Regions from separate parts of the Exiguobacterium sp. N4-1P genome, predicted to be linked through region 1. Evidence: a T-box and tRNA genes for the amino acid it is inferred to sense, from the RefSeq annotation. Region 1 holds a T-box; the other holds one or more tRNA genes.
The links. The T-box of region 1 lies ahead of alaS (alanine--tRNA ligase). A T-box ahead of a tRNA ligase gene usually reads a tRNA of that ligase, here a tRNA-Ala.
Positions count from the first base shown of each region.

Region 2: it encodes a tRNA-Ala, which carries the amino acid that the T-box ahead of alaS (alanine--tRNA ligase) is inferred to sense. The anticodon was not compared.

Region 1 is NZ_CP022236.1:1,956,936-1,960,367, reverse strand. Features, by position in the region: gene A0126_RS10220 (SF1B family DNA helicase RecD2) at 1-1,165, shown strand, start outside; T-box leader at 1,208-1,429, shown strand; gene alaS (alanine--tRNA ligase) at 1,497-3,432, shown strand, end outside.
Region 2 is NZ_CP022236.1:2,658,069-2,661,500, forward strand. Features, by position in the region: gene A0126_RS13530 (hypothetical protein) at 1-310, opposite strand, end outside; gene A0126_RS13535 (hypothetical protein) at 337-804, opposite strand; gene A0126_RS13540 (hypothetical protein) at 809-1,288, opposite strand; gene A0126_RS19430 (hypothetical protein) at 1,390-1,548, opposite strand; tRNA gene A0126_RS13545 (tRNA-Ala) at 1,720-1,792, opposite strand; gene tatC (twin-arginine translocase subunit TatC) at 1,900-2,679, opposite strand; gene A0126_RS13555 (twin-arginine translocase TatA/TatE family subunit) at 2,687-2,890, opposite strand; gene A0126_RS13560 (redox-sensing transcriptional repressor Rex) at 2,890-3,432, opposite strand, start outside.

The DNA of each region.
Region 1 (3,432 bases):
TAAAACGACGGTCATCAAAGGAATCTTACATGCCTTACAAGAAATCCATGATTGGCCGCTCGAAAAAAGTCAAGTCAAATCAGGTGATGTGTATCCGTACGTTCTCGTCGCACCGACCGGGCGTGCTGCAAAACGATTGTCGGAAGCGACCGATGTTCCGGCGATGACAATTCATCGGCTGTTGAAATACGACGGCTCAAATTTTCAATTGAATGAAGATCAACCAATCACCGGAAAAGTGTTGATCATCGATGAATCATCGATGATTGATATCTACCTCTTGTCGAGTCTCCTTCGCGCCGTGCCGAACGGGATGAAAATCTTGTTCGTTGGTGACCGGGATCAACTGCCGTCGGTCGGTCCGGGACAAGTTTTGGCTGATTTAATGGATACGGACGGGATTCCGGTCGTACGACTCAATGTCGTACACCGTCAAGCGGAGGATTCGTCGATTTTACGATTGGCTCATGATTTGAAAAATCGGGTCACATCAGCTGATTTATTGGCACCGTTATCGGACCGCCGTTTTTATTCACTTGCTCCGCAGGAATCATTACGCGGGATTGCCGCCTTCGCTGAAAAAGCGTTAGCAAAAGGCTACTCGAAGTTCGACGTCCAAGTCCTCGCCCCGACATATCGCGGACAAGTCGGGATTGATGAACTCAATCTCGCGCTGCAAAATGTCTACAATCCGGAAGCACCGAAAAAACGGGAAGTGAAGCAAGGGAATCGGCTGTACCGGAGTGGAGATAAGATTCTTCAGCTCGTCAACAATGCGGAAGAAAATGTCTACAATGGTGATATCGGCGAAATCGTCAACATCTTTTTTGCGAAAGAAAACGTCGATAAAGTCGATAAAATTATCGCGCGGTTCGACCAGACGGAAGTCGAATACAATCGCAGTGACTGGGACCAATTCACACATGCCTATGCGATCACGATCCATAAAGCCCAAGGGTCGGAGTTTCCGATCGTTCTGATGCCGGTCTTCTTTACGGGCGCCTTTAAGCATTCGAGAAACTTAATTTATACGGCCGTGACCCGTGCGAAAACAAGTTTGTTGTTGTTCGGAGATCCACGCGCCTTTCACAAGGCATCACAAGAAGAAGAACCTCGTCGACGGACGCGGTTGATTGAACGTCTGGGTGGTGCGACAAAGACTTGACGGAATACGTTGGATAGGTAATAATCACGTTAGATGAATGGACGCAAAACGTTGATAGAAGATAAGTAGAGTGATGCAATCATGACGAAGAGAGAGATGGATTTGCTGCAACCATCTCCATGATGAATCATTTGAAGCTCCTTCTTGAGTCGAGTGAAAACACTTGCGGTTAATCCCCGTTATTGGATTTTTCGAGGTAACATCCGTAACAGAGGATGTTGCGAACGAGGGTGGTACCACGAGAGCGATGCTTTCGTCCCTTTCCTAGGGGATGATGCATCGTTTTTTTTGCGTTCAGGATGAACTTATTAATTAATTGGGGGTATTTTCGATGAAACCATTAAAACCGTTGACTGGCGCACAAATCCGTCAGATGTATCTCGACTTTTTCCAATCGAAAGGTCACGCTGTGGAACCGAGTGCTTCTCTCGTACCAGTGGAAGATCCAACATTGCTTTGGATTAACTCAGGTGTCGCGACATTAAAAAAATATTTTGATGGACGTGTCATCCCAGACAATCCACGAATCGTCAATGCACAAAAATCGATCCGGACGAACGATATCGAAAACGTCGGTAAAACGGCACGTCACCATACGTTTTTTGAAATGCTCGGTAACTTTTCAGTCGGTGATTACTTCCGTGAAGATGCGATCAAATGGGGCTGGGAACTCTTAACGAGTGACGAGTGGTACGGTCTAGATCCAGAGTACTTGTCTGTTACGATCCATCCGGAAGACGATGCGGCACGCCAAATCTGGCTTGAGCTCGGTGTTCCGGCTGAACGGATCATTCCGCTCGAAGATAACTTCTGGGAAATCGGTGAAGGTCCATCTGGTCCGAACACGGAAATTTTCTTTGATCGTGGTCCAGACTTCGGTGACGACCCGAACGATTCAGAACTCTACCCGGGTGGCGAAAATGAACGTTATCTTGAAATCTGGAACATCGTTTTCAGTCAGTATAACCATGATGGAAACGGGAACTACACAGAACTTCCACGCAAAAACATTGATACAGGAATGGGTCTCGAACGGATGGCTAGTGTCTTACAAAACGTGCCGACGAACTTCGATACGGACTTGTTCATGCCGATCATCCATAAGACGGAAGAAATGAGTGGTAAAAAATACCGTGATGACGCGAAGCTGGATGTAGCATTCAAAGTCATCGCTGATCATATCCGAACAGTTTCGTTTGCGATTGGCGACGGCGCATTGCCATCGAACGAAGGACGCGGGTATGTCCTCCGTCGTTTACTTCGCCGGGCAGTCCGCTATGCGAAGATGCTTGGAATCGAACGTCCGTTCATGTACGAGCTCGTGGATACGGTCGGTGGCGTCATGGTTGACTTTTACCCACAAGTTCCAGAGAAGGCGGACTTCATCAAACGTGTCATCAAGAATGAAGAAGAACGTTTCCATGAAACATTACAAGATGGTCTCGCGATTTTAAATACGGTCGCTCAGACGGCTAAAAATAATGGAGAGCATACGATTAGTGGGGAAGATGCATTCCGTCTTTACGACACGTACGGTTTCCCCCTCGAATTGACAGTCGAATATGCAGAAGATCATCAAATGGCAGTTGACGAAGAAGGCTTTAAACGGGCGATGGATGAGCAACGTAAGCGGGCCCGTGCGGCACGTGAAGATGGCGGATCGATGCAACAGCAATCTGAAGTTCTTGCGACATTGACGGTACCAAGCCGGTTCGTCGGTTATACGGATGTGAAGACGGATGCAACGATCGTCGCATTGCTTCATGATGGAGAACATGTCACGGAAGTCGCGGCAGGCGAACAGGCACAAGTCATTTTAGACATCACGCCGTTTTATGCTGAGAGCGGTGGTGAAGTCGCGGATACAGGAACGATTGAAGGAAAAGATTTCGTCTTAGACGTCAAAGACGTACAAAAAGCACCGAACGGTCAAAACTTGCATACGGTCATCGTTCGGACGGGGATTGCACTCGCGGACGCTTCAGTCATCGCAGAAGTCGAAGGCGCAGCACGTAAAGCCATTACGAAAAACCATACAGCAACACACTTGTTGCATAAAGCACTAAAAGATACACTCGGCACGCACGTCAATCAAGCAGGATCACTCGTGTCAGCAGATCGTCTCCGCTTTGACTTCTCTCACTTTGGTGCAGTCACGGCAGATGAACTGAAAACGATTGAACAGGATGTCAATCAGGCAATCTGGGCATCGCTGGCTGTCGATATCGAAGAAATGAACATCGCCGATGCAAAAGCAAAAGGGGCAA
Region 2 (3,432 bases), 700 kb from region 1:
GTCCAAGGTGTGGGGCGACAACTGCGGCACCCGCAATAAAGACCGCTTCGAGTAAAGTGATCCCACCGAACAGCAGACCAAGTGGTCGCGCCTGTACCTTCGACCGAACTAACAGAACAGATTGGATCACTCGCTGCATGCCATTATAGGCGAGTAACGGCGTAAGAATCAAAAATCCAATTGCTGAATCCGTCAGGTGCCCGCTTCCGGAGAAGAACAGCACCGCAAAAAATACGCCCGCAATTACATACGTCCGGATTTGCCGGCTGATTTTTGTCCATTTTTGATACGTGCTTAAAGTGTTTCTCATCCGCTCACTCCTCTTGTGTGTTTCGCTTACTTACGGTAACGCTCAATCTCACGCATCGTGACGAATGCCGGATCCAGTTGTTTCGCTTGTTTGTTCAATCGGGACACAATCAAGTAGGCGACGATGATCGACACAAGAAAGACCGTAAAAGAAATACCGGCGTATTGTGGAAAAACAGTCCCCACATAAAGTGTAAGGATCGGGATGAACGAACCGATCATCGATACACGTGCCACTTTCAAGACAGTCTTTTTATAGACGTCCTTCGCGAGGCGTTGCTTTAAAATCCGCAGACGAATGATTTCTCTAAGTGCGTTAGCCAAACAGAATACCGTAATCGCAAATAAGGAGAACAGCCCTGTTTCCCGAAAACCCGGGATGAACCAACCAGCAAGCGCAAGCAGCAGAACCGGAACCGGCACCAGATGCTGAATCCTTTTTAATGGCGGTCCCAGTAATTTCAACCGTGTATTTTTTTCAATCAATGTACTCACCTTGTCACTCCTCCACTTCTTTAACATTCGCATGAATTTCTTTATCACTGACGAAGTCGGGATCGCCTGACCGGGCAATCTTTTTAAACAACCAATCCGTAACGTAATAGACCGGTGCGAGGATGATCAGCATCCAAAGGGCAATTTTCCAGATCGACATCTCTTTCGTCTCAAGTATCACGGTGTACAGCGAACCGTACAAGACGAATTGAATCCCGAGCCACAGCAACGATTGGTTCATCACTTGGTCGCTTGAGAGATAGCGCGCCAGGATTTTTCGTTTTTCGAGTCGAAACGGGAGATCAAACACGAGAAAGACAAGCGGTAACAGACTCAAGTACATGGTCGTGCTGAAGATTTCCGTAAACGTTCCTGCTGTCGCCATCAAGGCAGCGATGACCCAACTCTTATTCTGCAATTGATTTTTTTCGATATAAGCAACCGTCAACGCCTGTAATCGTTCCTCTCGGAGCGTTTGTTCCATCCTGAAATGCCCTCCCTCGTTTCAACTGTCTATACTGTCATATACTTACAGTTTACCAGTTATGTTTCAAAAAAAAAGAAACTTCCTTAAAAAAGGAGTTTCTAGGCTGAAACTTGAATGATGAGATAGATGACGCTATACGCAACAATTGCTAACGGAATCAGTGCCACACCAATCAACCAACCGTTCTTATCACGGATTCCGAGATACAGAACAAGACAGCCGACGATGAAGGCAATTAACGTCGTAAATGGATTCATAATGCTTCCCCCTCTTGATTACCTATTAAGAAATTTCCCATTCCCTCAAAAGGATAAACACAGAAAACGACTTCAATCGGTTCATCAACATTATCCAGGCTGTAAGCTTCTGTTTTGCCGCCACCACTATAACAAAAAACACCACTCGGCAAATGCCAAGTGATGTACATATGGAGACTATCGGGCTCGAACCGACGACCTTTTGGCTGCCAGCCAAACGCTCTCCCAGCTGAGCTAAGCCCCCTCATATTCTTGTAATCAGTATAAACCATATCGATTCACTTTTTCAATATAAAAAGAGCGCTTCCAAACAAAAACCTCTCCGTCGCCGAAACGACCGAGAGGAGACTGTTACTTATTCAACTCACGCATCAAATCCGCTTGCCGTTCAAGCTCCGCCTGTTGCTCAAGAATCAGTACTTTTTTGTACGTCCGGGCTGAAATCATGATGCTGATTTCATAGAGGACGAACAACGGTACCGAAATCATCAGATGTGACGTCACATCCGGTGGTGAGATTAAAGCCGCGATGACAAACAGCGCAAAGTACGCATATTTTCGATTTTTCCGCATGAACAATGGCGTCACGAGTCCAAGACGAGTCAAGAACATCGTCACGACCGGCAGTTGGAACAAGATACCGAACGGAATCGTCAGCCGGATTAAGAAACTGAAATAGTTTTCGACCCCGATGACTTGCTCGATGCCGAGCTCTTGCCCAAGTTCCGTCGATACTTTGAGTAGAAACGGAAGTAACCAAAAATAAGAGAACGCGATCCCGGACAAAAATAAGAAAAACGTGACCGGAATATACGTCAAGGTCGCTTTCTGTTCCTGTTCGAATAAACCGGGTCGGATGAACGCCCATAGCTGGTACATCCAAAATGGTGAAGCCAGGACGACCGCGATGATGAACGCTAAATTCAAGTACAACATCAGGGGATCGGCCACATTAAAGGCATTCAATCCGATGCCGAGCTCTTTCAGGTCCGACTGCAGAAATCGCACGAGCGGTCGGACGAGCGGAAAGGCCGCGGCGAACAAGACGACGACGATGATGAGTGACCAGACGATCCGCTTGCGCAACTCGTCTAGATGCGATGTCACACTCTGTTCTTGATCAATCGCCATAATTTAATCACTTCTCTTTCGATTCATCCTTTTTGTCTTTATCATCGTCCATGATGCCGTTTGTCGCACTCTTGAACTCTTTTAACGTCTGACCGGCAGCACGACCGAGCTCCGGTAACTTTTTCGGTCCGAAGATGATCAAGGCGACGGCACCGATTAAGGCGATACTTCCTGGTCCAATACCGAGTGTAAACGGGATTAAGTTTTCCATTATGATTTCACTCCTTCAGCTGATTGCGAATAATGCTTCATGAAATAAACTAGTGACTGCAACTCGATCGACAAATCGATGTGATGGACCCGAACATGGGCCGGTACGTTCAACCGCGCCGGTGTAAAGTTCAGGATTCCGGTCACACCATACTCAACTAACTCATCCGCTACTGACTGTGCGAACTGGGATGGGACCGTCAAGATGGCGACATCAACCTTGTTCGCTTCGATTTGCTCTTTCATGTCAGAGACATGATAGATAGGAACGTCTTGCGTCGTTGTTCCGACCTTGTTTTCGTCCGCATCAAACGCAACGACTATCCGAGTACTATTATTCTTTAAAAAGTTATAATTTGCAAACGCCGTTCCGAGATGTCCGACCCCGACAAGTGCCACATTCGTGACTTCATCCTGATTCAGTGTCTTTCGGAAAAACGTCAATAGATGTTGTACGTTGTAACCGTATCCTTTTTTCCCTAACGCCCCAAAGTAGGAAAAATCGCGGCGGATCGTCGCTGAATCGACTTTGACCGCTTCACT